DNA from 3 places in the Pseudoalteromonas sp. SWYJ118 genome. Region 2 is predicted to be linked to each of the others. Evidence: predicted binding sites of a transcription regulator. Region 2 holds the regulator's gene; each other region holds the start of a gene.
What was found. Region 2 encodes MetJ, which represses methionine synthesis genes. Its sites were predicted from a motif close to TAGACGTCTAGACGTCTA; they were not measured.
Positions count from the first base shown of each region.

Region 1 (10,117 bases), on a different contig from region 2:
AACTACATAACCAATAGATGCGTCTGTTTGTAGGTATTGCGCAGCAATGTTAATACCGTGCTGTGCAAACGCTTGGTTAATTTGCGTTAGTACACCAGGGCGGTTGTGGTGCACGTGTAATAAACGGCTACGATTAGCAAGCTCTGGTAGTGATACCTCAGGAAAGTTAACAGCTGTAATAGTTGAGCCATTATCTGAGTATTTAGCCAGTTTACCCGCTACTTCAATACCAATGTTTTCTTGCGCTTCTTGTGTAGAACCACCAATGTGCGGCGTTAAAATAACATTGTCGAATTGGCGCAGTGGCGATACAAATTCTTCATCGTTAGATTTTGGCTCAGTAGGGAACACATCGATTGCTGCACCACTTAGTTTTTTCTCTGTTAGTGCTTCTGCAAGTGCATCAATATCAACAACAGTTCCGCGTGAAGCGTTGATCAAAATAGATCCCTGCTTCATAACAGCAAGTTCTGCACTACCAATAAGATTTTTAGTTTGCGGTGTTTCTGGTACGTGTAAACTAATAATATCAGAGCGTTGTAACAGCTGAGTTAGGTTGTGAACTTGTTTTGCATTACCGAGTGATAATTTATCTTCGATATCGTAAAACTCCACATTCATACCGATGTTTTCAGCCATAATACCTAGCTGAGTACCAATGTGACCGTAGCCAATAATACCTAAAGTTTTACCACGTGCTTCAAACGAACCATTTGCTGTTTTTAACCAGCCACCACGATGAGCCGCTGCATTACGCTCTGGAATACCGCGTAATAAAAGTAGGATTTCACCAAGTACAAGTTCAGCAACTGAACGAGTATTAGAAAATGGTGCGTTAAATACAGCAATACCGCGTTCGCGTGCTGCATCTAAATCAACTTGGTTTGTACCAATACAAAAACACCCAACAGCAACTAGCTTGTCAGCTGAGTCTAATACGGCTTGGTTAATATGAGTACGAGAACGAAGTCCTACAAAGTGAACATCTTTAATGCGCTCTTTTAATTCGTCCTCAGGTAAGGATGTTTTAACGTAGTCGATATTGCTGTAACCGTTACGTTTTAGCGTTTCAACAGCGCTTTGGTGAACACCTTCAAGCAAGAGAATTTTAATTTTGTCTTTTGCTAACGATACCTTACTCATAACCTCATCCTATTTAATTTGTGGCCCATTTTTAGTACCGATAATCACTTTATCAGCACCACGCATTGCAAATAGGCCGTTGGTAACTACGCCAACAATTGAATTTATTTGTGCTTCAAGTTGTTTAGCATTGGTAATTTTTAAGTTAAATACATCTAATATAACGTTACCGTTATCGGTAACTACGCCTTGGCGATAAACGGGGTCACCACCAAGCTTTAATAATTCTCGTGCAACGTAGCTGCGAGCCATTGGAATAACTTCTACCGGAAGCGGGAAGTCGCCTAATGTTTTTACTAATTTGGTGTCATCTACAATGCACACAAATTGTTTAGCTACAGCGGCTACTATTTTTTCGCGAGTGAGGGCTGCACCGCCACCTTTAATCATTTCGTTTTGGGCGTTTATTTCGTCAGCGCCGTCAACGTATACATCTAAAGCAGCAACGTTATTAAGCTCAAATACTTCAATACCTAACGCTTGTAAGCGCGCGGTTGAGGCTTCTGAGCTTGATACAGCGCCTACAATAGTGTCCTTTACTGAGCCAAGGGCATCAATAAAGTGATTAACAGTAGAGCCTGTACCCACACCTACAATAGTGTTTTCTTTTACAAACTCGAGTGCTGCCCAAGCAGCTGCTTTTTTTAATTCGTCTTGTGTCATTGCTTTGTGCTCATGTATGTCAGAAATATGCGGTTAGTAACTAAATTTAAATGTTACCAACAGTATGTTTTATCTGGGGTGATAATGGTTTTAAGTGGTACATCCCACGACTCGATTGGTAGAGCCTCAACTTTTTGGCATTCATGTGCAAGGCCAATTAGTTGTGGTTTTTGCCAATTTTGTTCGTGTAAACGTGCCAATGTCCGGTCGTAAAACCCACCTCCCATTCCTAGGCGATTACCTTGTTTGTCAAATGCAACTAATGGCATAAGGAGGTAATCAAGCACTGGTAATGGGCATATTTGAGAGCAGTTCAGCTTAGGCTCCAAGATACCATAGCGATTTGCTCTCATGGGTGAGTTTTTCTCATAGCGCTGAAATAGTAAATTAGCGCCATTGAATGGGTGTATTATAGGTAGGCAAACAGTATGGTTTAAACTCCGTAATTCTTTAATTAACAATGAGGTGTCGAGTTCTCCATCGTTACTTAAGTAAATGGCAATATGCTTTGAATTCGTTGTTTTTTCGCTTTTTAAATGTTGAATAAAATTCATTTTTAGCGATTGCGCAGCAATTATTTGCTGATTATTTGACAAGTTTTTACGGGTATTACGAATTTCTGCTCTTATTTTTGCGCGTTTATTACTCATTAAATTAATTAGCCATTCTTAAAAAGAGAATAAATCGGGAAAAATTAAAAAAACAGCCAGTACGACTAGCAAAATTGTGGCAGTTGCAATCAATGAATATAAAAGTAAGTTACTGCGTTTTTTAGGAGGCGCTAAATCATCATCTAGCATTAGATCGTCACCTTGCCATTCGTCAATACTTTCGTCTGGTGCTTTTAATTGAGCTTCAGGAAGGCGTTGCTCTAACTCGTCTAGCTTTTCTTCAAGGCGAATTAAGCTGCTAGTGATGTAATCGAGTGCATCAAAAATACGTTCGTCACGTTGGTTGTTATTTGCAGCAGGGTTTGAGCCATTTTGAATGATGTTTGAAACAGCTTGAAGCTTACTTTTAATGCCTAAGCCTGCTAGTAACTTAGCCTGTTTTAACGCTTTGTCTTTATCGCTTGGTGCAAACAGTGGCTTACCTTTAAAAAAAAGAGCTACTTTTTCATCTGATGTTTTTAATTTTGCAGCTAAATTTGTACATGCTGTTTTTATGTCAACGTTATCGGCAAGTCCTGCAAATATAACGCGAAAGTTATCGGCCATTTAACTGTCCCTAAAGCTTTTATAATGAAATGAGTATATACCTAAAGTACAAAAGAATTCGAGGTCGATTTAATAGTTATTTTGTAGACGCTCTACAAACAATATAGCGAATAAGTTTTAGATGTAAAAACGGCCCTTAAAAGGGCCGTTTTTAATTTACTACAACAATTTTGGCTTAAAGGCCGGCAGCTGCGCGAAGTGCGTCTGCTTTATCTGTACGTTCCCAAGGGAATTCGTCACGACCAAAGTGGCCGTAAGCCGCTGTAGGAAGGTAGATAGGGCGTTCTAAATCAAGCATTTGAATTAAGCCGTAAGGGCGCAGGTCAAAATGTTCACGAATAAGCTCGATTAAACGGCTTTCTTCTAGCTTGCTTGTACCAAACGTTTCAACGCTGATAGAAGTAGGCTCTGCAACACCAATTGCGTAAGAAACTTGTAGCTCACACTTGTCAGCAAGACCAGCAGCAACAATGTTTTTAGCAACGTAACGTGCAGCGTATGCTGCTGAACGGTCAACTTTTGATGGATCTTTACCAGAGAATGCACCACCACCGTGACGAGCCATACCACCGTATGTATCTACAATAATTTTACGACCAGTTAAACCACAGTCACCCATTGGTCCGCCAATTACAAAGCGACCTGTTGGGTTAATGAAAAACTTAGTTGCACTTGTAATAAGTTCTGCAGGAAGTACCGGCTTGATGATTGTTTCCATCACAGCTTCTACTAAATCTTTTTGCGAAATGTCTTCGCTGTGCTGAGTAGAAAGTACAACAGCATCAATACCTACTGGCTTACCGTTTTCGTATGCAAAAGTAACTTGAGATTTTGCATCTGGACGTAACCAGTTAAGCTCGCCGCTTTTGCGTACTTGCGCTTGGCGCTGTACTAAACGGTGTGAGTAAGTAATTGGAGCAGGCATTAGTACTTCTGTTTCGTTACATGCGTAACCAAACATTAAGCCTTGGTCGCCAGCGCCTTGCTCTTCTGGGCTAGTACGGTCAACACCTTGGTTAATGTCTGGAGACTGTTTACCAATAGTGTTTAAAATTGCACATGAATCGGCATCAAAGCCCATGTCTGAATTTGTGTAGCCAATGTCACGAATTGTTTTACGTGTAATTTCTTCGATATCAACCCATGCGCTAGTAGTGATTTCACCACCAACCATAACCATACCGGTTTTTACGTAAGTTTCGCATGCAACACGGGCATGAGAGTCTTGCTCTAGGATAGCATCAAGTACCGCATCAGAGATTTGATCGGCGATTTTATCCGGATGACCTTCAGAAACTGATTCAGAAGTAAATAAATGTTTTGCCATTGTAATTCTGCTCACAAATATTGCGCTTCACAAACGTCGGTATTAGCGCTAAAAAATTAAGGGGCGTATTTTATCGAAAACAAAACATCTTGCATAGTGTTTTTACGCCTAGACGTCTAAATAAAATGTATAATAACTTTTTGGTCTTAAAAAATATTCATAATGCCTCATTTTTATGGGGTTTTTAATTGCACACCGCCCCCACAATAAGTAAGAATGGTGCCATAAAAGCTCTTAAGTGACTTATGAGCATAAACGATTACATAAATACCCGCGCAAATACAAATAAAGGTAGGAGAATTCATGCCATCTCGCAAAGAACTTGCAAATGCTATTCGCGTCTTGTCAATGGACGCAGTACAAAAGGCCAAATCTGGTCACCCTGGAGCCCCTATGGGCATGGCTGATATCGCAGAAGTACTATGGCGCGATTATCTAAAACATAACCCAACGAATCCAGAGTGGGCTGACCGTGACAGATTTATTCTTTCAAACGGCCACGGTTCAATGCTTATATATTCTCTATTGCACCTAAGTGGTTACGACTTACCGCTAGACGAAATTAAAAACTTCCGTCAAATGCATTCTAAAACACCAGGTCACCCTGAGTATGGCTATGCACCAGGAATCGAAACTACTACGGGTCCATTAGGTCAAGGGATCACAAATGCCGTAGGTATGGCAATTGCTGAAAAAGCGCTAGCTGCACAGTTTAACCGTGAAGGTCACGATATTGTTGATCACTTTACCTATGCATTTATGGGCGACGGTTGCCTAATGGAAGGTATTTCTCATGAAGCGGGTTCACTTGCAGGCACATTAGGCCTTGGTAAACTTGTTGCGTTTTGGGATGACAACGGCATTTCAATCGATGGTGAAGTAGAAGGTTGGTTTACAGATGATACACCAGCGCGCTTTAAAGCATACGGCTGGCATGTAATTAGTGGTGTTGATGGCCACGACAGCGATGCTGTAAGTGCTGCAATTGCAGAAGCTAAAAATGTTACCGACAAGCCATCACTAATTTGTTGTAAAACAATTATTGGTTACGGCTCACCTAATAAATCAGGTAGCCACGATTGTCACGGTGCTCCACTAGGTGATGACGAAATTAAAGCATCTCGCGAATTCTTAGGTTGGACTGGCGATGCGTTCGAAATTCCTGATGATATTTACGCACAATGGGATAGCAAAGAAAAAGGCCAACAGCTTGAATCAAGCTGGGACGAAAAATTTGCAGCATACGCAAAAGCATACCCAGAGCTTGCAGCACAATACAAGCGTCGTATTAACAACGAACTGCCTGGCGATTGGGCTGAAAAATCTCAAGCGTATATTGAGCAATTACAAGCAAACCCAGCAAACCCAGCGTCTCGTAAAGCATCGCAAAATGCATTAAATGCATTTGGACCGTTATTACCAGAATTTATGGGTGGCTCAGCCGATTTAGCTGGCTCAAACTTAACAATTTGGGATGGCTCTAAAGGTTTAACACGCGATGATGCAAGCGGTAACTACATTTACTACGGTGTACGTGAGTTTGGTATGTCGGCAATTATGAATGGTATTGCCCTTCATAAAGGCTTTATTCCTTACGGTGCTACGTTCTTAATGTTTGTTGAATATGCAAAAAATGCTGTACGTATGGCTGCATTAATGAAGCAACCAAGCATTTTTGTATACACGCACGATTCAATTGGTTTAGGTGAAGATGGTCCAACTCACCAACCAGTTGAGCAAATTGCAAGCATGCGTTTAACGCCTAACTTATACAACTGGCGCCCGTGTGACCAAGTTGAGTCGGCAATTGCATGGCAACAAGCTATTGAGCGTAAAGACGGTCCTACATCGCTTATCTTTACTCGCCAAGGTCTTGAGCAACAAGCACGTGACGCACAGCAATTAGCAGATGTTAAAAAGGGTGGTTACATCCTTAGCTGTGACGGCAATCCAGAGATTATCTTTATTGCGACGGGCTCTGAAGTGCAACTAGCACAAGATTCAGCAAGCGAACTACGCAGCCAAGGTAAAAAGGTACGTGTTGTATCTATGCCATGTACTGATGCCTTTGAAGATCAAAGCGCAGCATACAAAGAAAGCGTATTACCGGCATCTGTTTCACGCCGCGTAGCAGTAGAAGCTGGTATTGCTGACTACTGGTACAAGTACGTAGGCCTAAATGGCGCAGTAGTAGGTATGACTACCTTTGGTGAGTCAGCACCTGCAGGCGAGCTGTTTGAGCACTTTGGTTTTACAGTGGCAAACATTGTAAGCAAAGCAAACGAGCTTTTTTAATCGCTTTTGATTAAATAAAGTAAGTAATTGAAAAGCCCGCACATGTTGCGGGTTTTTTTATGCCCTTACATGAAGCAACTTCACCTTGAACAATGCAGCTTTCCTTGCAAGAAAGTAAGCTATCAGGCAAGGTAGTGCGATAAAATTCATAAATAAAAATCTTAAATTAATAGCAGGAGCTAAAAATGCCAAAGTTCGATAACGTGAGTGTAGTAAAAAAAGCCAATGTATATTTTGACGGAAAAGTGTCGAGCCGTACCGTTATTTTAGGTGATGGCGAAGCGAAAACGTTAGGCTTTATGCAACCAGGTGAGTTTGTTTTTGATACAAACCAAAAAGAATGCATGGAGCTTTTAGCTGGCCAATGGGATATTTTATTACCAGGCGCGAGTGAGTGGAAAACATTTAATGCAGGTGAGTCGTTTAATGTAGATGCAAACGTAAGCTTTAAAGTAAAAGTATCTGACTTTGCTGATTACTGTTGTTCGTACACAGATTGATCAATCAGAGCTTAAGTTAAGTAGACGTCTGAAAGCCCATGCAATGTGGGCTTTGCATAAACTTTGCGCAACACATGATTTAAATCACCAAAAGCCGTAAATAATCCTCAAATATCTCTCTTTTTTCCTTGTGTTAATCTAAATAGCCCCCAATACTAATTGTAGGTAACAAATAAAAGGATACCCTATGAAAATTAATCTTTCTGGTCACCATGTTGAAGTTACTGACTCTATTAGAGAGCACATCAACGAAAAATTTTCAAAAATCGAGAGCCATTTCCCATCGCTTATTGCGCTCGATATTATTTTGTCTAAAGAGCATCATAAGATCCAAGCTGAAATTAGCACAAATTACGAAGGCACGCGCATATCGGTAAAAGGGGAAAACGAAGTTATGTACCCTGCCATTGCAAGCGCAGCTAAAAAACTCGATGCGGCACTAAAACATCGAAAAGGGCAAATAAAAGCTAACCTACACGAAAAGCCTGTAAGCACGACACCTGAAATCGCACACGAGATCATCCAAGAGATGGATCTTAAATAAAAATTAGTCACAAAGTATTGTAAAAAAGAGCCGCATGGCTCTTTTTTATTGCCTGTAATTTCTGTAAGTTAGAGGCTCACACACACACTATTTTTGAGCAGTAAATGAACCAAGCAGTATCGAAATGGAAATCAAGCCTGAACGCGCTTGGCCCTGGGATTCTCATGGCAACAGCCGCTATTGGAGGTTCTCACTTAGTTGCCTCTACACAAGCTGGGGCAATATTTGGCTGGCAATTATTTTGGCTTATCCTCGTTGTTAATGTTTTAAAGTACCCGTTTTTTCGCTTTGGTATGGAATACACTCTCGCTACTAAAAATAGCCTAGTAGAGGGGTATAAAAGTAAAGGTCCGTTTTACTTTTATAGCTTTATTGGTTTAAACATTGTAGCCGCCGTTGTTAATACCGCCGGCGTATTACTGCTTACCGCAAGCTTACTGCATTACGCTCTACCTATTGTTATTGAAGTAACCTTACTTTGTTGGATGCTGCTAGGGGTATGTTTAGTTATATTACTACTTGGGCACTTTAAAGCGCTCGATAACGTTGCCAAAGGCATTATGGGGCTGCTTACACTTGCAACATTAATTGCTCTTGCTATAGCATTTAGTAACGGTCCAATGGCACCTGCTGACTACGTTGGTCCTTCACCGTACGAACTTGCAATGCTGAGTTTTATGGTGGCTTTAATGGGGTGGATGCCAGCGCCTATCGAAATATCTGCATTAAGTTCTTTATGGCTAAAAGAAAAACAAGCGCAGCAAACAGTTTCTAAAAGCCAAGGCTTATTCGATTTTAATGTAGGTTACTGGCTTACAGCTGGCTTAGCATTAGTATTTTTTAGCTTAGGTGTATTAGTGCAATACGGGCAAACCAGCAGTATAGAACTCGGTGGTGTCGCGTTTGCCAAGCAGCTTATTGATATGTACGCATTAACAATAGGGGAGTGGGCAAGGCCGCTTGTATCAGCCATTGCTTTTTTATGTATGTTTGGCACCACATTAACTGTACTAGATGGTTACGCGCGTACTTTAAACGAATCGCATAAATTACTTGGCTTTAAGCAATCAAAACACAGCTTAAATATTTGGCTAATACTACAAGCACTTGCCGGTATGGCGGTTATTTTATTTTTTAAATCAGCCCTTGGCCCCATGCTTACGTTTGCGATGACGCTTTCATTTGTTACAACGCCTATTTTTGCATGGCTTAACTTTAGCCTTGTGCGATCAGAGCCAGCTATTAAGCACAGCGTGTTACTACGTAGTTTAACGTGGTTAGGGCTAGTGTATTTAGTAGGCTTTGCTTTAGCTTTTATAATTTGGAAGTTGGTAGCCTAATTAAAGATCAAAGCCCTATAACGGGCACTCTACTTTGTTATATTTATACTCAATAGGGAAAATCTGACCTTCTGCGGATTTTTTTATACTCTTATCGATACGTAAAATACTATTTTTAAAATCATCGACTAAACGATATCGCATTTCAGTCATTGAGTTTTCGCCTAAAATGTATATTTCTTCTTGGCGGATCTCCCCTCCATCTGCAATAGTAAGTGTAGTGATAGCATTTACAGTATTTCCTCCAAGGCTGTTTAGTACTCCTTCAACAATACCTTCATACCCAACGCTGTATTCAACTGATTGGGAGTAACCTAACTTTGTCCCTGTTACTTTTGTACCGTAAATATCTAATTTTAATTCACGCGTTTCGGTAACGCCTTCTTCACTACCCTCATATTTGTAACAAGCAATATTACCAAAATCCAGTTCGTCGTCAGAAATGTCATTCTCTATAGAAAACACAAACAGCTCACCTGTTTTTTTAACCTGGACACCGTAACGCGATGTTTCTGCAGTTGATACTAAACTTGCTACAGTCACATCTTTGGTTTCTTTGTAAAATATACTTCCTGAGCCAAAACAAATGTTTACCTCTGTTGTATCACAAGCTTCAATATTTGAATGATTTTCAATTTCTTCTGGAAGAGTGATATCATCCCAATTGTTAGCAAGTTTTTGTGTTGAAGTTTCGGATGCGCTATCTAATACAACTTTTGTCGAGTTGGAAGTGAAATAGTTGTAGCCAAAAAAACCAGCTAAAATGAGTAAAATAACAATAAAAATATTTTTCATAATGGATGAATTACAACAGCTTTAATCAAAAGTGCGTGAATTATAACGGTTTTAATCAAAAGTTCAATTTGATAAATATTACCCTTACTCACAATTGAAAACCTCGTGTAAATAAGTTATTCAGTAGTGCGAACAAAAAAATACTCGCCCTCTGATTTAGGTAACGATCCGCTTTTTATCAGGTCGCTCATAAAACAAAAATAAAAAAGACAGCAACAAAACACCCACCCTAAATTTTGTTGTTAAGTATGTTTTATTAAGCATGTTCGCGAGGTAAACTCGCGCCTACAGGA
Region 1 is NZ_JADYXC010000004.1:9,476-19,592, forward strand. Features, by position in the region: gene serA (phosphoglycerate dehydrogenase) at 1-1,143, opposite strand, end outside; gene rpiA (ribose-5-phosphate isomerase RpiA) at 1,153-1,806, opposite strand; gene I6F48_RS06100 (5-formyltetrahydrofolate cyclo-ligase) at 1,860-2,456, opposite strand; gene I6F48_RS06105 (hypothetical protein) at 2,475-3,023, opposite strand; gene metK (methionine adenosyltransferase) at 3,199-4,350, opposite strand; gene tkt (transketolase) at 4,654-6,645, shown strand; gene ppnP (pyrimidine/purine nucleoside phosphorylase) at 6,831-7,145, shown strand; gene hpf (ribosome hibernation-promoting factor, HPF/YfiA family) at 7,333-7,689, shown strand; gene I6F48_RS06130 (NRAMP family divalent metal transporter) at 7,854-9,029, shown strand; gene I6F48_RS06135 (hypothetical protein) at 9,045-9,824, opposite strand.
Region 1: a site for MetJ is predicted at 4,452-4,469, ahead of metK (methionine adenosyltransferase). Genes of this name have one in related genera too.

Region 2 (10,117 bases):
GGTTGAATTGGGCTTAGATTTAAATTCAGGAGCACTTGGAAAAATGCGTAAAAGTGTTGAACAAAGTGATGCAATCGTTGCGCAGATACTATTAAGCACTAAGCAGCAGGTAGATAAAAGCGTTGAACAGGCACAATTTTTAGCCATTCTTATTTTTGTGATTGCTGGCATTATTGTTTTAATGTTGGTTTATTTCACGAGCCGCTCGATTATTGTGCCTATAGAGCGGGTTTATCACACCATTAACGACATTCGTCGTAATAATGATTTAAGCGTGATGATAGAGCAAACAGGTAAAGACGAAATTACCACCATGACGGTCGACTTTAATAGTTTAATAGGCGATTTTAAAAACTTAATTAACGAAGTTAATGGTGCTTTAAATACGCTTAACATAGCAACAGAGCATTTATCAGAAAGTACCGCAGCAACAAGCTCCGGTATGCAAGAGCAATTACATGAAGCCGACATGGTTGCAACTGCAGCCACCGAAATGCAGGCGACGATTCAGGATATTTCACATAATACTGAAGCGGCTGCTAAAAAAGCAGAGTCAACAAACTTAAGTGCTCAACAAGGGCGCAGTGAAGTTGACTCTACCGTTAAGCACATTAGAGCCCTATCTGATTCGTTAGGGAATGCATCAAATGTAGTATCGCAACTTGAAAAAGATGGCGAAACAATTGGTTCAGTGCTTGATGTAATTCGGGGGATTGCAGATCAAACAAATTTACTCGCACTTAATGCGGCAATAGAAGCGGCACGTGCTGGTGAGTATGGTCGTGGTTTTGCTGTTGTTGCAGATGAGGTTCGTTCATTAGCGAAGCGTACTCAAGAGTCCACGAGTGAGATTGAAGGTATTATAAGTACCTTACAGCAGCGTACTCAAGAAGTGGTGAGTATTATGCACAAATGTCGTTCTCAAGGCGATGAAAGTGCCTCGCAAGCAATTAAAGCAGGTGAGTTATTAGGCGCAATTACTGAAGATGTACAAACAATAATGGAAATGAGCTCTCAAATAGCGGTTGCTATTGACGAGCAAAGCCAAGTGGCATCAGAGGTTAATAAAAATGTAGTAAGAATTCGCGACATTGCGCAAGATGCAACTGAACATGCTGCTAAAAACGCCCAAACTAGCGAAGAAGTATCTGAGCAAGCTAGAGTGTTATTTAGCGCTATTGATAAGTTTAAAGTGTAACTAACCTGAACTCTGGATAGTAAATATTTTAACCAGGGTTTAGGTTAACTAATCTAAAAATACCCACCTAAAGTTACCAATAAGGTTTAAGGAATAAACTTTATTGGTACACTGTTTTTGTTTTGTTCGTGCTCGGCTACGCGTGCCGAATATTCATCGCTCAACGTTTGTTGCTGCGCTTGTAGTTTTTCAAAGTAACTCCAACTGAACAGTCCGCTATTGTGACCATCATCGAAATCTAAACGCAGTGCATAATGCCCAACAGGTACTATGTTTTTTATACCTACAGATTGTTTATTTAAAACCAATTTCATAGGGCCAGAGCCATGGCCTTGCACTTCAGCAGAGGGAGAGTGAACGCGTAAAAATTCACAGCTAAAGACTGCTTGGCTATCGTCGTCAAAATAAACATCTAAATTTTTACTCACGCTGTGGTAATGCACTTTTGTAACGTGTTTCATTTTATATACCCCATTAAAAAGCCCCCAATCTGGAGGCTTTTAGTATAACGTTTATATTCGTTTTATAGAATGAAGCGGCTTAAGTCTTCATCTTCAACAAGTGCACCTAGATGTTTTTCAACGTAAGCGGCGTCAATAACAAGTGATGAACCTGCTTTTTCAGAAGCATCGTATGAAATTTCTTCCATCAATCTTTCCATCACAGTATGCAAGCGACGAGCACCGATGTTTTCGGTTTTTTCGTTAACTTGCCACGCAGCCTTAGCAATACGCTCAATAGCATCATCACTAAACTCAATCGTTACTTGCTCAGTTTTAAGGAGCTCTCGTTGTTGCTCAGTAAGCGATGCATGCGGCTCTGTCAGGATACGTTTAAAGTCATTTGCAGTTAGTGGCTCAAGTTCTACTCGAATCGGTAAGCGACCTTGTAGCTCAGGTATCATGTCTGATGGTTTAGACATTTGGAACGCACCTGAGGCAATAAACAACATATGGTCAGTTTTAACCATACCGTGTTTAGTGTTTACTGTTGAGCCTTCAATTAGCGGTAGTAAGTCGCGCTGAACACCTTCTCGGCTCACATCAGGGCCTGAAGAATCACCACGTTTACAAATTTTGTCTATTTCATCAATAAACACAATACCGTTTTGCTCTACTGCAAAAATAGCTTGTTCTTTTAGCTCTTCAGGGTTTACTAATTTAGCGGCTTCTTCTTCTGTTAATAGTTTGAAGGCTTCTTTAATTTTTAACTTACGTTTAGTGCGTTTATCGCCGCCCATGTTTTGAAACATGCTTTGTAACTGGTTGGTCATATCTTCCATACCAGGAGGCGCCATAATTTCTACGTTTGATTGAGCTTGCGCTAGTTCAATCTCGATTTCTTTATCATCTAATTGACCTTCACGTAATTTTTTACGAAATGTTTGGCGAGTAGATGAAGTATCGTCGCGTTGGCTTTCGCCATATTGATCTTTAACCGGTGGTAAAAGTGCATCTAAAATACGCTCTTCTGCTGCTTCTTCGGCGCGATGTTTAAACTTTTTAGTTTGCTGTTCGCGAGTCATTTTAATTGAAACATCAACGAGGTCACGTATGATCGTATCTACTTCTTTACCAACATAACCAACTTCAGTGAATTTAGTCGCTTCTACTTTAATGAATGGTGCGTTAGCAAGTTTTGCTAAACGGCGGGCAATTTCTGTTTTACCTACGCCTGTTGGACCAATCATTAATATATTTTTTGGTGTTACTTCACTGCGTAAATCTTCATTTAATTGCATGCGGCGCCAGCGATTACGAAGCGCAATAGCGACTGCTTTTTTAGCTTTAGCCTGACCTATAATGTGCTGATCTAGCTCGTGAACAATTTCTCTTGGGGTCATATCAGACATAATAGTTCCTATTATAATTCTTCGATTGTTTGGAAGTTATTAGTAAATACGCAGATGTTGCCTGCAATAGTTAAGCTTTTCTCTACTATTTCACGAGCGCTTAAATCTGTATTTTCTAAAAGGGCGGTTGCAGCTGATTGCGCAAAGTTACCACCACTACCAATTGCAATTAAATCGTTTTCTGGCTGAACTACATCGCCATTACCGGTAATAATTAAAGAGGCTGTTTCGTCTGCTACAGCGAGCAGCGCTTCGAGTTTTCGAAGTGCACGGTCACTTCGCCAATCTTTAGCCATTTCTACTGCGGCTTTAGTTAGGTTACCTTGGTGCATTTCTAATTTGCTTTCAAAACGTTCGAAAAGAGTGAAGGCATCAGCAGTACCGCCGGCAAAACCAGCGATTACTTTGCCATTATAAAGACGTCGAACTTTGCGGGCGTTGCCCTTCATTACGGTGTTACCAAGTGAAACTTGGCCATCGCCGCCAATTACAACTTTGTCGCCGCGGCGAACACTTACGATAGTAGTCATGTTATTCCTCATCATCGAGCTGCAGAGGCAACTCGTAAAAAACGATTATGATGAGGTTATATGGGTGAATGGTTTATTTTCAAGTCCAGCCCCAAATTCCGCAGCCGACTATTTTTACACGTTTAAGTTTGTTTTTATCGCTTTCGGCTTGGCGTTTGGTTTTATAAGGGCCTAAACGTACTTTATACCAAGTGCCATTGCTGCCTTCAGCCTGTTTGATCTCAGAAATGAGCCCTGCAAATGCGATTTTAGCTTTTAATGATTCAGCTTGTGCATGAGTTCTGAACGAACCGCATTGCATAACATAAGGACCTTTTTGCTCAAGTTCTTTTACTTCAACTTGAATCTCGTGGTTTCTAATTTCTTTAATAAATTCCGGTGTACGTGGAATAACAACTTCTACTTTTGCGGGTGCAGTTGGGTTAGCTTGTTTTTCGACAAGCTTTGGATCGGCATTACTTTTTATAAACCATAGTGTGTAGGCAAAACCACCTACAAGTAAGATGGCTATAACGGCTAAAAGAATAGGAAATGGTTTTTTAGCGGGTGCGTTTTTTTTACTGTCTCTGCCTGCAGGCTTTTTATTAATATAATCGTGCTGTGCCATGGTGTTATTTTGGCCTTAACCTAAATCATGTCTATAGGGTCTACGTCTAAGCTCCAGCGTACTTTTTGTGCAAGTTTACTGGTACTTAAATAATCAACCATTTGCGCAAGGTACTGATGTAATATGCGACGATCTTGCGCTTGAATATGCAATTGAAAACGATACATACCTGCGACTCTTTCAAGTGGGGCAGGGATCGGACCGAGCAATTGTATACCAGATACCCCATTCACAGGAACCAAATCCGTCAAAAAATCGACGACTAGTTTAATACTATGTCCTTGTGCACGCACAATGGCCATATTTGTAATGGGCGGTAAGTCAGCATCATCGCGCTCACTAAGAGCAAAGCGGGCAAAGTCTTGGTAACCATTATTAACTAAGTCTTGCAAAAGAGGGTGTTCTGGAAAGTGTGTTTGTAATAACACTTGACCAGGCTCACCTGAACGTCCAGCACGCCCCGCTACTTGGGTGACTAATTGCGCTAAATGCTCTGTCGCTCTAAAGTCGCATGAGTATAAGCCGCTATCTACATCTAAAATTATAACAAGGCTTACATCTGCAAAGTGATGGCCTTTGGCAAGCATTTGTGTGCCCACTAAAATGCGTGCGCCGCCTAGGTTTATTTCATCAAGTGCTTTTTCAAGGCTACCTTTACGGCGAGTTGAATCGCGGTCTATACGAGTAACAGGTGTATCAGGGAATTCGGTCGATAAAAACTCTTCAATTTGCTCTGTGCCTTTACCGTTAGGAAATATTTGCGTACTTCCACAGTCAGGGCATTGGTGAGGGACAGGGTACTGGTCGCCACAGTGATGACAGATCATTTGCCCAATCGCTTTATGAAATGTAGCGCTGGTACTGCATCGTTTACACTCGCTCAACCAACCGCACTCATGGCAAATAAGGGTGGGTGAGAAACCTCGGCGATTTAAAAATACCATAACCTGTTTACCGCGATTTAAGTGCTGACGCATAGTAGCAAGACTTGCATGTGCAATACCTGCTTGGTCGGGCTGACCTTTCATATCGAGTAACTTAAACTGATTGTCAGTCGCTGTTTGCGCACGCTCCGTTAAACTTAATAGCTGGTATTTGTTATTAATTGCTTTGTGAAGTGTTTCAAGCGCGGGTGTGGCGCTGCCTAATATAAGCGGGATTTTATGCTGAAAAGCTCTGTAAGCGGCTAAATCACGAGCATGGTAACGAAGGGTATCTTGTTGTTTAAATGACGAGTCGTGTTCTTCATCAACAACAATCATACCGAGTTTTAAAAATGGCAGAAAAATACTCGAACGTGTGCCAATAACTATCGCACAACTGCCTTTTTCGCAAAAACGCCATGTTTGTAAACGTTCGTTGTCGGTAAGTGCTGAGTGCCAAAGCATAATGGGTGTATCAGGAAAGCGGCGGCGAAAACGGTTTACGGTTTGTGGTGTTAGGCCGATTTCGGGCACGAGTACGAGGGCTTGCTCGCCACGTTTGAGTACTTCTTCTAGGCACTGTAAATACACTTCGGTTTTACCGCTGCCCGTTACGCCTTCTAATAAGAAGCTGCTAAAGCCAGTACTTTGATTTATAGCTGTGCAAGCAACCGCTTGTTCTTTATTAAGTACTGGTTTACTACCGACGGTTGGAGCAACACTTTGCCATTGGTTATCGTGCTCAATAGTTTGTGTTATGAGTTCTTTATCTATTAAGCTATCTATTGTTTTTTTACTAAAGCCCAGTGCTTTTAACTCAGTTAATGATGACTTACCTGATTGCGATAACTGCTTTAATAGGTTGAGCTGTGTTTTAGCTTTTAATGACGGTACTTTTGCACCTTTTTCTGTCAGGGCAACCATATTAATACTGGTTTTATCAGGTGATTCACCTTGGCGAAGTGCACCAGGTAGCGCTATATGAATAGTTTCGCCTAATGGATAGCAATAATAGCGGGCAGTAAAGCTAAGGAGTTCTAAATGCTGGGCACTTAAAATAGGGGCGTCGTCTATTACCTCTATAATATTTTTAATTTTATTTAAAGGGACGTCGGTACTGCTTTTAATACCCAAAACAACCGCTACTTTTTTTTGATTACCAAAAGGTACCAAAACTCGCATGCCAGGTAGTAAGGGAATTGATAAGCCACTGAGCTGTTCTTCTATTTTATAATCAAAGGTGCGTGGAAGCGGGACTTTAATAGCAACTTCAACAAAACTCATAACAACTCAACCCGTAAAATTAATGCTGTAATGTACTAAAAATAACGCTAAAAACCTACTAGCAATAGTGCTTGAGAAAGAGATTGTTCACTTTTTTGGCAAAAATATAAATAAATACTTGTGTGGGGGGAGGTTGTTGGATAAAATCCGCCACCAACAAATTTGTTTTAACGACGTATGGTGCCAAACTCCGGGTTTGGAGAGCGATGCGGCCTTAACTAGAGGTTCCTATGAAAGAAGGTATTCACCCTAAGTACGAAGTAATTTCTGCAACATGTTCATGTGGAAATAAATTCGAAACTAGCTCAACTCTTTGTAAAGACATTCACTTAGACGTATGTTCTGCGTGTCACCCGTTTTACACTGGTAAGCAAAAAGTTTTAGACACTGGCGGACGTGTTGATCGCTTCAACAAGCGCTTTGGTGCACTTGCCAGCAAGAAGTAATTATTGCTGTTTAGTTAAAAAAAGCACCTTAGGGTGCTTTTTTTGTGCCTAAAATTTGTTATTTATTATCTTAAACTAACCTACATAAATCTTTGAGCAATTTAACGAATTAAATTGCACTATAACGTCGTTAAAAAATTTTTATTTAGAACAACTAGATACAAAAATTTTTGCCTAGTTCTAGCGTAATTTTCTTAACGTTAAATAGACCCCATATATAAGCAGATTGGTATTATTTCGTTGATTTTAACTATCCCCTCCTTTTGCATAACTATTTCCTATTCTTATTCTGAGTATGCATAATCCTTTACAGACAAATCGATAGATATTCTCTATATTTTAAATAGTACAATTTTTAACTAGGTTGATAAAAGTATCTAACGTGGGCTTATCTGTTTTTAAAGTAGGGTAGTAGGCTGTTATTCTAAGTTTATGCTGATACTTTAAGTATACATTTTATAAGATTTTGATAGGCATAAAAGCACCTTAAAACTTACTTTTTAGGTGAATTTTTATTTATTAAATGTTGATATAATCCTGCAAAGTTACTGAAAAACCTCTTAAAATTATAGGATATAGCATATAACAGGATAGACCTGATATTGCTTGGAATTTAAAAATAATAAGGGTATCGTACCCCAAGACTCCATCTCTCACTTTAACTTAAATTGCAGGATACCATCGCGTTATGTCTGACTTTCGTGAACAAGCACTACATTACCACTCACATCCCGTACCAGGTAAAATTAGCATTGAGCTTACAAAACCAGCTGAAACGGCTCATGATCTTGCACTTGCGTATAGCCCAGGTGTTGCCGAACCTGTACGTGAAATAGCTGCAGATCCTGCAAATGCTTATAAATATACGGGTAAAGGTAACATGGTTGCGGTTATTACTAATGGTACTGCAATTCTAGGCCTTGGTAATTTAGGTCCTTTAGCGTCTAAGCCTGTAATGGAAGGTAAAGCGCTATTGTTTAAACGTTTTGCAGGGCTTGATTCTATCGATATTGAAGTTAAGCACAAAACAACAGAAGACTTTATTAATACGGTTGCCAATATTGCCGACACATTCGGTGGTATTAACCTTGAAGATATTAAAGCACCAGAGTGTTTTGAAATTGAAAAAGCATTAATAGAGCGTTGTAGCATTCCTGTTTTTCATGATGATCAACACGGTACTGCCATTGTAACGGCTGCTGGTATGTTAAATGCGCTAGAAGTACAAGGTAAGTCAATTGAAGATGCAATTATTGTATGTTTAGGTGCAGGCGCTGCCGCTGTTGCGTGTATGGAGCTGTTAATTAAGTGTGGTGCACTGCGTGAACACATTTATATGCTTGACCGCAAAGGTGTTATTCATACCCGCCGCGATGACTTAAATGAATATAAACAGCTTTTTGCTAACAATACCGATAAGCGTACATTGCAAGATGTAATTGCAGATGCTGATGTGTTTGTGGGTGTTTCTGGTCCTAACTTATTAGCGGCTGAAGATTTAAAGCTAATGGCTGCAAAACCAGTTGTGTTTGCATGTTCAAACCCAGATCCTGAGATTGATCCTGCACTTGCGCACGGCGCACGCAACGATTTAATCATGGCAACAGGGCGCTCTGATTACCCTAACCAAGTTAATAATGTTTTATGTTTCCCGTTTATTTTCCGTGGTGCACTTGATGTACGTGCAAGTGCTATTAACGATGAAATGAAAATTGCTGCAGTAGATGCTATTCGAAGTATTGCCAAAGAGCCAGTACCTGCAGAAGTTTTAAAAGCCGCTGGAGTAGATAAACTAGAATTTGGTGCGCAGTATATTATTCCAAAACCAATGGATCCACGTTTACTGCCGCGTATAGCAAGAGCTGTTGCACTTGCTGCTATTGAGTCAGGTGTTGCACAAATTGAGCTACCTGAAAACTATATGCAGTAAATCTATACAGTAGAGCTATGCAATAAAATTTAGACATAAAAAAACCTCAGTAATTACTGAGGTTTTTTTGTCTTTGTAATATTTATTCTTCGTTTAAAACGGGTACTTCTAGACCCATTTCTTGCATTATTTTTTTAACTTCTTCTGGTACTTTTTCGGCGTTATCTTTACGTAAGTCATCGTCATTTGGTAAAGGTTGGCCAGTAAAAGCATGCAAAAATGCCTCACATAGCAATTCACTATTTGTAGCATGGCGAAGGTTATTGATTTGACGACGTGTACGTTCGTCAGTTAATACCTTTAATACATTTAGCGGGATCGAAACGGTGATCTTTTTAACTTGCTCTGATTTTTTACCGTGTTCTGCGTATGGGTGAATATACTCACCATTCCATTTAGCCATAAGATGTATCGTTGCCTCAGATTATTAATTTCTCACACGGTATAAAAAGCGTGTAAATATGCGTGAAATTCTATCGATTTAAAAAAGATAGTCAAATAATAGATACCGATCTATCTTAATAAGCCTATTGTAGGTGTAAAGATAAGCACACTTTTGTGAGCTAAAATGTGTTATTCGCAGAAGCCCCTTCTACTTTTAGCCATCTAGAGCTTTAAAATACTTTGACTTATCAAAACGGATAACTTACTCTTTTAGACGTCTAAACATCCAAATTAATCAGGTGACGAATATGAGCGAAAAAAACAAAGCGACCATTGCTGTACGTAACGGCGTTGATGCTGATAAACATCATGGTGCGGTGGTACCGCCAATTTATTTATCGACTACTTATTCGTTTGCCGACTTTGATACTAAGCGTGAGTATGATTATGGTCGTAGCGGTAATCCTAATCGTGATATTTTAGCTGAGACGCTTGCTAAGCTTGAAGGTGGCGCTCGTGGCATAATTACAGCTACAGGCATGGCTGCCGTGCATTTAGCTACTCAGCTACTTAATAGTGACGATACGTTAGTAATTCCACATGATTGTTATGGTGGCAGCTATCGTTTATTTACATCTTTACAAAAACGCGGACTACTAAAGCTCGAAATATTAGATTTAACAAAAGAAGAAAGCCTTCAACAAATTTTAGTAATTAAACCAAAGCTTATTTGGATAGAAACCCCAAGTAACCCAGTACTTCGTTTAACAGATATTAAAGCGGTGACCGATGTTGCAAAGCAATGCGGTGCATTGGTGGCTGCAGATAACACGTTTTTGTCGCCTGCTTTACAAAATCCTCTTAAGTTTGGTGTAGATATTGTGGTGCATTCAACCACTAAATACATTAACGGACACTCAGATGTAGTAGGCGGCGCTGTTATTGCCGCAACACAAGAGTTAG
Region 2 is NZ_JADYXC010000007.1:108,951-119,067, reverse strand. Features, by position in the region: gene I6F48_RS09300 (methyl-accepting chemotaxis protein) at 1-1,198, shown strand, start outside; gene I6F48_RS09295 (gamma-butyrobetaine hydroxylase-like domain-containing protein) at 1,285-1,659, opposite strand; gene hslU (HslU--HslV peptidase ATPase subunit) at 1,722-3,050, opposite strand; gene hslV (ATP-dependent protease subunit HslV) at 3,062-3,580, opposite strand; gene I6F48_RS09280 (SPOR domain-containing protein) at 3,660-4,187, opposite strand; gene priA (primosomal protein N') at 4,208-6,394, opposite strand; gene rpmE (50S ribosomal protein L31) at 6,625-6,840, shown strand; gene I6F48_RS09265 (malic enzyme-like NAD(P)-binding protein) at 7,529-8,770, shown strand; gene metJ (met regulon transcriptional regulator MetJ) at 8,853-9,173, opposite strand; gene metB (cystathionine gamma-synthase) at 9,463-10,117, shown strand, end outside.

Region 3 (10,117 bases), on a different contig from region 2:
GGTTTTCTGATGCAATAATGATGCGTACTCAGTTAGCACTTGCTACTAGTGGCGCGCCCGGTTATTTACCACCAGAGCACTACGACCAAATATTTACAGCTCACGGCGTAATTATGATCATATTTATGGCGATGCCATTTATGATTGGTTTAATGAACATTGTACTACCACTGCAAATTGGTGCTCGCGATGTTGCCTTTCCATTTTTAAACAATTTAAGTTTTTGGTTAACTACCGGTGGTGCTATTTTAATTAATATGTCGCTGGTTTTTGGTGAGTTTGCTAAAACAGGTTGGGTGGCGTATCCGCCACTTTCGGAGCTGACCTTTAGCCCTGGGGTGGGGGTCGACTATTATATTTGGGCTTTGCAAATATCCGGTCTTGGAACACTCTTAACTGCAGTAAACTTTTTAGCGACCGTTATCAAAATGCGTGCACCAGGCATGACCTTAATGAAAATGCCAATTTTCACATGGACATGTACGTGGGCAAATATCTTAATTGCAGCATCATTCCCAATTTTAACCGCAATGCTTACTATGTTAACGCTTGACCGTTATCTCGATTTCCATTTCTTTACCAATGAATTGGGCGGTAACGCCATGATGTACATCAACCTGTTTTGGGCATGGGGTCATCCTGAGGTATATATTTTAGTATTACCGGCGTTTGGTGTTTTTTCTGAGATTATTTCGACATTTGCAGGTAAGCGTTTATTTGGTTATAAATCGATGGTTTACGCCAGCGGTGCAATCTCTATTTTAGGGTTTATTGTTTGGTTACATCACTTCTTCACAATGGGCTCAAGTGCTAACGTTAACGCGTTCTTTGGGGTAATGACCATGGTTATTGCCGTACCAACAGGCGTTAAGTTGTTTAACTGGCTATTTACTATTTACCGAGGTCGTTTACGTATAACCGTTCCGGTACTTTGGACACTTGGTTTTATGGTTACCTTTACCGTAGGCGGCATGACTGGCGTATTACTTGCTATTCCTGGTGCCGATTACGTACTGCATAATAGCTTATTCTTAATTGCACATTTTCATAATACAATTATCGGTGGTGCTGTATTTGGCTACCTAGCAGGTTTTGTATTTTGGTTCCCTAAAGCGATGGGCTTCAAGCTTAACGAAAAATGGGGCAAGGCATCATTTTGGTGTTGGATTATCGGTTTCTTCGTTGCATTTATGCCGTTGTATGTACTTGGTTTCTTAGGTATGACACGTCGTTTAAACCACACTAATAATCCTGATTGGAACATTTGGCTATACATTGCTGCAGGCGGTGCTGTCATTATTATGTTTGGTATTATTAGCCAAGCAGTTCAATTATATGTGAGCTTTAGAGACCGTGAAGCGCTTGACGATACAACAGGCGATCCGTGGAACGGACACACACTTGAGTGGGCAACAAGCTCACCTCCACAAGTGTATAACTTTGCTACCATTCCGCACATTGATGATATTGATGCATGGACCGACATGAAAGAAAAAGGTCAAGCTTACCAAGATAAGGCAAGCTACAGCCCTATTCATATGCCTAAAAATACATCAGCAGGCGTGCTAATGGCAGCAAGTTTAACCGCATTTTGTTTTGCGATGATCTGGCATATTTGGTGGTTAGCAGCTGTTGGTTTTATTGGCGCAATTGCTTTATTTATCAAACGTTGTTACGCCAGCGATGTTGATTACTATATACAACCTGATGAAATTGCACGAATTGAAGCAGCATACAATTCAAGTGGGAATAAGGAGCTAAAAGCGTGAGTACACTTTCTGCAAATTTAGAATCTGCAAATTTAGAGTCTGTATCTCACGATGATCATGCGCACGAGCATGATCATCACGATACATCGGGCGATACCGTATTCGGTTTTTGGTTATACCTAATGACCGATTGCTTATTATTTGCCTCATTTTTTGCAACCTACGCCGTGTTATTTATGAACACAGCCGGTGGTGTATCGGGTAAAGATATTTTTGAACTCGACTTTGTAGCAGTAGAAACAGCTGCACTACTTATTAGTAGTATTACCTTTGGTTTTGCCATGATTGCCGCTCAAGGGCAAAAAAAGGCGCTCACACTTACTTGGTTATTTATTACGTTTTGTTTAGGTGCTGTGTTTATTGGTATGGAAATATACGAATTTCATCACCTAATAGTGAACGGGCATGGTCCGCAACATAGTGCTTTTTTAACATCGTTTTTCTCATTAGTTGGCTTACATGGTTTACATGTAACAGCCGGTTTAATTTGGATGACCATAATGATGATAGAAGTTGCTAAACGCGGTCTAGGTAAAGCAACCGTAACGCGTTTAAGCTGCTTAAGCCTATTTTGGCACTTCTTAGACATTGTTTGGATTTGTGTATTTACCGTTGTTTATTTAATGGGAGCAATGTAATGAGCCACAGCGAAACACATGCTGAGCACCATGATGAATATCATGGCAGTGTTAAAACTTACTTAATTGGCTTTGTGTTATCAGTAATTTTGACAGCCATTCCATTTTGGATGGTAATGGAAGGCGACTTCACAAAGGCAACAACGCTTTGGAGCATTGTTACTTTAGCAATCGTACAAATTTGGGTGCATTTAAAGTACTTTTTACACCTTAATTTTACGACCGAAGATGGCCGTGCAAGTACTTTCTCATTCCTATTCAGTGCTCTGATCATCGTAATGGTGGTTGGGTTATCTGTTTGGATCATTTATGAATCTAACGCAATGATGATGTACTAGGAGTTGAAGATGTTTCGTCGTTATTTATCAGTGACAAAGCCGGGTATTATTATGGGCAATTTGATCAGCGTAGCGGGCGGGTTTTTACTTGCCTCGCGCGGTGATATAAACCCATGGTTAATGATTGCTACATTAATTGGTTTGTCGCTAGTGGTTGCATCAGGTTGTGCTATCAATAATGTTATAGATAGAGACATAGATGTAGCCATGGCGCGTACTCGTACGCGAGTAACAGTAACAGGCGAAATGTCGGCCTTTGCTGCACTTAGTCACGGTATTTTATTGGGTGTTGTGGGCTTTGGTTTACTTATCGCCTATACCACTCAAGCCGCGGTATTTTTTGCAGCCTTTGGCTACGTAATTTATGTAGGGGTTTATAGCCTCTACATGAAGCGTAACTCAGTATATGGCACTTTTGTAGGTAGCCTTTCGGGCGCAGTACCACCAGTAGTCGGTTACTGCGCCGTAACAGGCCAGTTCGATATGGGCGCGTTAATACTGCTGGTTATGTTTAGCTTGTGGCAAATGCCGCACTCTTATGCCATCGCTATTTTTCGCTTTAAAGATTACCAAGCTGCAGGTATTCCAGTATTACCTGTAGCGCAAGGTATCGACAAAGCAAAACGCCACATTGTGCTTTATATTGCTGTATACGCGTTAGTTGTGATGTTACTGCCAATTACTGGCTACACAGGTGCTGCTTTTATGGCTGTTGCTTGTATTACCAGCTTTTGGTGGTTGCTAATGGCACTAAGAGGGTATCGTCGAAATATTGATGTAACCAGTTGGGCACGTAAAGTGTTCGCGTTTTCTATCATTAATATTACAGCGTTAAGTATTGCTATGGCTGTTGACTATCATAGCGTTGCTCCACAGCTATTAACACTTACCTAATTTAAAAACTTTAACATTCCAAAGTTAATCCAAAGGCTCGAAAGAGCCTTTTTTTATGCCTGAATATTGAAATTATTTAGCATTCGTATACTCGCTATTTTACTTTTTAAAATCATCAGCATTGTAATAAAGTGGTTTAAGGGTGCCGCAATTAATAAATTTATAAGTAAGCTCATTTTCAGCTGGGACACGTTTTGAGGTACGAAGCTTTTGCATACATGCATTAACTAAATCGACAAAAATAAGATGGTTATAGCTCGGCGCTTTTTGAATTTTATGAATATAAATACGCTCAGTACCGCTTAGTGTAATCATGTCGTAGTCTTGCCATTGCGATGATTCACTTAATTTTTTTAGTTCTCTGGCATACAGCTGCTTACTCAAGACCAACTCTTTTTTTGAATAAATTAAACTGCCACCTTGCTGATAATCACCTTCATAAATATCGGCAATAATTGTGATTTCTTCACCACGCATTAAATGCTGAATGTTAAACGCTTGTGGCTTTATAGTAATTAGCTCGGCATTTCTAACAAAATTTAACAGTGCAACATCTGGGTTTCCTATTCTATAGACAACCTGAACATCATCAGGAGAGTTATAACTAGGTAAGTTAATCGCAATTATAGCGGAATCTTTATTTACTAAGGCCATTGGGTGCTCAGAATTGTAAGCAGGATCTACCGGTGGAAGTTCTGCTTTTTCTTCTTCAGCTGCGGCAAAGCCACTTAAAGTGATTAGTAATAAAGTAAGTAGTAGGCGCATTATAATCTCAATTAATTTATGAGCTTAAATTGTAGTATAAAGTTTATATTACTTATATTTTTAAACTAAATTTAGACCTATATTATTACTCAGATATGGAGTGTAATAATGTTCGTGCCTTCAAATGTAGGTTTGGATCCTCTGGGTTTGACGTATTAGTCAGCCAAATTACATTACCTTCTTTATTTACAAACAATGTAGTAGGTGTGCCGCGTATACCTAATTGCTGTGCTATTGCATCGGCTTTTACGGCTGTTTTAAAAGTATAACCTCTATCGCTAAGCGCTTTAGCGGGAGTAGCATCGTCATCTTCTTTAAAGCTCACGGCAATGACCTTTACACCCATGTCATTTATTTTTTGAAGTGCTGGTTGTAGCTTTTTACAATATGGGCACCACGTTGCCCAAAAATGTAAAATGTAAGGCTGGCCTAATAAATCTTGAGTACTGAGAGCAGACCCATCGGCCATTTGTAGATTTAATATAGGTAATTTAGGGTATGTTGCTTCAGTGTCTTGCTCTTGCGCGCTAACTATAAAGCTTAATAGAGTGAGTGTGATGGCAATAAAGAGTTGTTTCATAGTGTTTTCGTTTTTATAGTATGTATTAAATAAGAACGAGTATTTAACATTTTTATTTCACATTAAAAACGAGCGGCTTGCTCAATAACAATACCATGGCGCTTAGCAAGGCGAAGGTGATCTTTATCGTAGCCGCCACCAATTACTGTAGCCACGGGAGTATTGTGTTCAAGGCAACGTTTTAGTACTAAATGATCGCGTTTAACTATGCCATCCCAGCTAATATCGAGTTTACCTAAACCATCACCTTGCCAAATATCAACGCCTGCATCGTAAAGCACTAAATCGGGATTTAACTCTTTGAGCAAAAATTGCAGTGTGTCGTCAACTATGCCTAAATACTCATCGTCTTTCATGTTATCGGCTAAGCCAATATCTAAATCGCTAGCTGATTTTCTAAAAGGGAAGTTTTTTTCACAATGTATAGAACAAGTATAAGCATATGCCTGATGCTCTAACATGGCCGCTGTGCCATCACCTTGGTGCACGTCTAAATCAAAAATAAGTACGTTAGTTACCTCACCCGATTCTATTAAAGTTTGCGTAGTAAAGGCTAAATCGTTAACCATGCAGTAGCCTGAGCCAAAATCGGTATGTGCATGGTGTGTACCACCAGCAAGGTGACACGCTATACCATGTTTAAGTGCTAAACGAGCTGTTTGAAGCGTCCCTTGAGGAGCTGTAAAAGTACGTGTCATAAGCTCTTTTGACCAAGGTAGGCCAATACGGCGCATCGCTTTTTCATCTAGGCGATTATTCCACAAGTCATGTATATAGTTTTCGCAGTGTATTAGCTCAAGCGGCTCTGGCGTGCCTAATATTGGCTCAACCAGGTTATCGCCAATCAAACCAAGCTTTGCTACATGCTGATATAAATGTGCAAACTTACTCATTGCAAAACGATGCTTTGGATCGAAATTAAACGAGTAGTTAGGGTGATACACCAAAGGTAAATGTGGATTTAAAGTCATGTTTGCACAAGTTAAAAAGTTTGCACTATGGTAATCAACTAATCCAAATGAGTCTATTCTTGTGTGTCGTGAATCAACATAGCGAGTTCGCGATGTAATAGTTCGTCATCAGCTAAGTTTAGCTCTATTAAACGCTTTAAATAAGTAATGCTGTCTATATCAATATGGTGGCATTTTAAACCAATATGATCCGCTTCTATATGGCACACCACAACCTCCATTTTTATTTCTATTTCGCTTTGAGGCAGCGAAAAACGCAGAACAGCTTGGCTATTTTGGTTGCCAATAAAAGCATCACATTTAGTGATTAATGCGCCATGTAAAGATACATCAAGTAATTTACATGGGTACTGGTGATCATTAAAAATTACTTGTGCATCGGTTGAAAATAAAACACGAGAAAACTGACGACGATTTTGCATAACCTAATTTAGCCTTACTGTTTTTATAATAAATTAAGCATAGCGGGTAATTCTCTACATGCTAGCAGGATATGCTCCTGTAATGCTGGTGGCATAAAAAAGCCCCGCATAAATGCAGGGCTTAGTTTTACTGTAATAAATTAGCTACAGTAAATATTAACCAATTTTTTTGTACTTAATACGCTTAGGTTCAGTTGCTGCTGCACCTAGTGTCTTTTTAAGCCACTCTTCGTATTCAGTATAGTTACCATCAAAGAAGTTAATTTGACCTTCGTCGCGGTAATCTAAAATGTGCGTAGCAATACGGTCAAGGAACCAACGGTCATGCGAGATACACATTACACAACCAGGGAACTCTAAAATAGCGTTCTCTAGTGCGCGTAGTGTTTCAACGTCCAAGTCATTGGTTGGCTCATCGAGTAGTAACACATTGCCGCCAGCTTTTAATAACTTAGCAAGGTGTAAACGGTTACGTTCACCACCTGATAGGTCTTTAACAAACTTTTGCTGATCGTTACCTTTAAAGTTAAAGCGACTTACATACGCACGGCTTTGGAACTCAAAGTTACCAATTTTTAGTACGTCTTGGCCGTCTGATATTTCTTGGAAAACAGTTTTGCTTTCGTCCATACCGTCGCGGAACTGATCAACAGTAGCAAGGTGTACGCTTTCGCCAACGGTAATGCTACCGCTGTCTTGCTTTTGCTCACCACTGATCATTTTAAACAGCGTTGATTTACCCGCGCCATTCGCACCAATAATGCCCACAATGGCACCTTTTGGCATGCTAAAGCTTAAATCGTCAATTAAAACGCGATCGCCAAAACTCTTACGAAGATTCGTTACTTCAAGCACTTGGTCGCCTAAACGCGGGCCAGGTGGAATAAACATCTCGTTAGTTTCGTTACGTTTTTGGTAATCAGACTGCTGCATTTCAGTAAACTGAGCCATACGTGCTTTTGACTTAGCTTGGCGACCTTTAGGGTTTGAACGAACCCATTCAAGTTCTTGCGCAATTGATTTTTGACGTGCTTTTTCAGATTTTTGTTCTTGCTGTAAGCGCGCATCTTTTTGTTCAAGCCAAGAAGAGTAGTTACCTTCCCATGGAATACCTTCACCACGGTCAAGCTCTAATATCCAACCAGCTACATTATCAAGGAAGTAACGGTCATGCGTAACCGCCACAACAGTGCCTTCGTAATCGTGTAAAAAGCGCTCTAACCATGCAACCGACTCAGCATCCAAGTGGTTAGTAGGTTCATCGAGAATAAGCATGTCTGGTTTTTCAAGCAGTAATCGACATATAGCAACACGACGACGCTCACCACCTGAAAGGTGCTCAATTTTAGCATCCCATTCTGGCAGGCGAAGTGCATCAGCAGCACGCTCTAAAACGTTATCAATGTTGTGACCATCGTGCGCCTGAATAACAGCTTCAAGCTCGCCTTGCTCTTTTGCAAGTGCGTCAAAGTCAGCGTCTTCCATGGCGTATTCGTTATACACTTCGTCAAGACGTTTAAGTGCGTGTTTAACTTCGCCAACAGCTTCTTCAACAATTTCACGAACTGTTTTGCTTTCGTCTAAAACAGGCTCTTGCGGTAAATAACCAATTTTTGTACCAGGCTGAGGATGTGCATCACCTTCAAAATCTTGGTCAACACCGGCCATAATACGTAGTAACGTAGATTTACCAGAACCGTTTAAACCAAGCACACCAATTTTAGCGCCAGGAAAAAAATGTAACGAAATATCTTTTAAGATAGTGCGCTTAGGTGGCACAACCTTAGATACTCGACTCATCGAGAATATAAATTTATCAGGTAAAACCATGGAGGAAAGCCTTCAAATAATAATAAAAATTTCAATGTTGTATTGTAGTGGCTGACAGGTGAAACAGTCAACGAATGGCGGGTTTTAAAGCACTAAAGCATGCTTGTAAGTAAAGTATAAAATCATGAATAAATTTCATTTAGACATCTATACATCTAGAGGTTGATATTTTTTACTTTCAGTTCATAATTAAGCTTCGGTTTTTATGAGCAGGAGTAAAGTATGCCAATTACAGTAAAAGACGAGTTGCCGGCAATTGCACGTTTACGTCAAGAAAACGTATTTGTAATGCCAAAAACACGTGCAAAAACGCAAGAAATACGCCCAATGCGTTTGGCTATTTTAAACTTAATGCCTAATAAAGTAGAAACCGAAGTACAGTTTATTCGCTTGCTTGCCAACTCGCCTTTGCAAGTTAACGTAGAGCTACTGCGCCTCGACACTCACCGCAGTAGCAGTAATTCAGAAGAGCACCTTGATACCTTTTATCGTTATTTTTCTGAGGTTAAAGACAACAATTACGATGCGTTAATTGTAACCGGTGCGCCACTTGCCCATTTAGAATACGACGATGTAGCGTATTGGGATGAGCTAAAGGTCATTATAGATTGGGCTGAGCAACACGTTACCTCTACGTTGTTTTCGTGCTGGGCAGCACATGCAGCGCTATATCATCGTTACAATTTAAAGCGCGATTTAAAAGACGACAAACTGTGTGGCGTATTTACCCACCAATGTTACTTTGATCACGGCGCACTGACTCGCGGATTCGACGACACCTTTTTAGTACCGCACTCACGCTACGGCCACATTGATATAAATAAAATAAATGCCTGTGATGAGCTAGTTGTACTGGCTGGTTCTGAGCGAGTAGGGGCTTACTTACTTAAAAATAAATCGGGTAGCCAAGTGTTTATAACTGGTCATCCTGAGTACGACGCCGACTCGCTAAAAGCAGAATACGACCGCGATTGTAAAAAAAGCCCTAATGCACCAAAACCCGAAAATTACTTTCCGGATGACGATGCAACCAAACAACCTTCAAAAACGTGGCAAAGCCATGCTTTTTTACTTTTTTCGAACTGGTTAAATTACTACGTGTACCAAACCACACCGTATGATATTAATTTAGTTAGCCAAGACGTGAGGACTAACAACTATGCCGAATAACGCTCCTACAAATAATAAGCAAGCCGAAATAAGCGCCGCATTAAAAGAACGCATTTTAATTTTAGATGGCGCTATGGGCACCATGATCCAAGATCATAAGCTAGAAGAAGAAGACTATCGCGGAGAGCGTTTTAAAGACTGGCATGTATTAATTAAAGGCAATAACGATTTATTAAGCCTAACCAAGCCCGATTTAATCACTGATATTCATCGTGGTTTTTTATCAGCGGGCGCCGATATTATCGAAACCAATACGTTTAACTCGACCACTATTTCGATGGAAGATTACGACATGGCAAACCTAAGTCGTGAAATAAATCTAGAGTCGGCTAAATTAGCTCGCGCAATTTGCGATGAATTTACAGCTAAAACGCCAGAAAAACCGCGCTATGTAGCCGGTGTTTTAGGACCGACATCTAAAACGTGTTCAATTTCGCCAGACGTAAACGATCCGGGTTACCGAAATGTCACCTTTGATAAGCTGGTTACTGCGTATATTGAATCAACACTTGCATTAATGGAAGGCGGCGCCGATTTAATATTAATCGAAACTATATTCGACACCCTTAACGCAAAAGCGGCCTCGTTTGGCGTAGAAGAAGCCTTTGAGCAAGCAGGGCGCACATTACCAGTTATGATCTCGGGGACTATTACCGACGCCTCTGGCCGTACGCTTTCGGGGCAAACAACCGAAGCATTTTATAATTCTATTCGCCATATTAAGCCTATTTCGATTGGTT
Region 3 is NZ_JADYXC010000004.1:106,305-116,421, forward strand. Features, by position in the region: gene cyoB (cytochrome o ubiquinol oxidase subunit I) at 1-1,769, shown strand, start outside; gene cyoC (cytochrome o ubiquinol oxidase subunit III) at 1,766-2,407, shown strand; gene cyoD (cytochrome o ubiquinol oxidase subunit IV) at 2,407-2,745, shown strand; gene cyoE (heme o synthase) at 2,755-3,639, shown strand; gene I6F48_RS06535 (hypothetical protein) at 3,739-4,404, opposite strand; gene I6F48_RS06540 (TlpA family protein disulfide reductase) at 4,490-4,984, opposite strand; gene I6F48_RS06545 (histone deacetylase family protein) at 5,047-5,955, opposite strand; gene I6F48_RS06550 (PilZ domain-containing protein) at 6,009-6,377, opposite strand; gene ettA (energy-dependent translational throttle protein EttA) at 6,534-8,207, opposite strand; gene I6F48_RS06560 (homoserine O-succinyltransferase) at 8,430-9,377, shown strand; gene I6F48_RS06565 (homocysteine S-methyltransferase family protein) at 9,367-10,117, shown strand, end outside.
Region 3: a site for MetJ is predicted at 8,348-8,365, ahead of I6F48_RS06560 (homoserine O-succinyltransferase). Genes of this name have one in related genera too.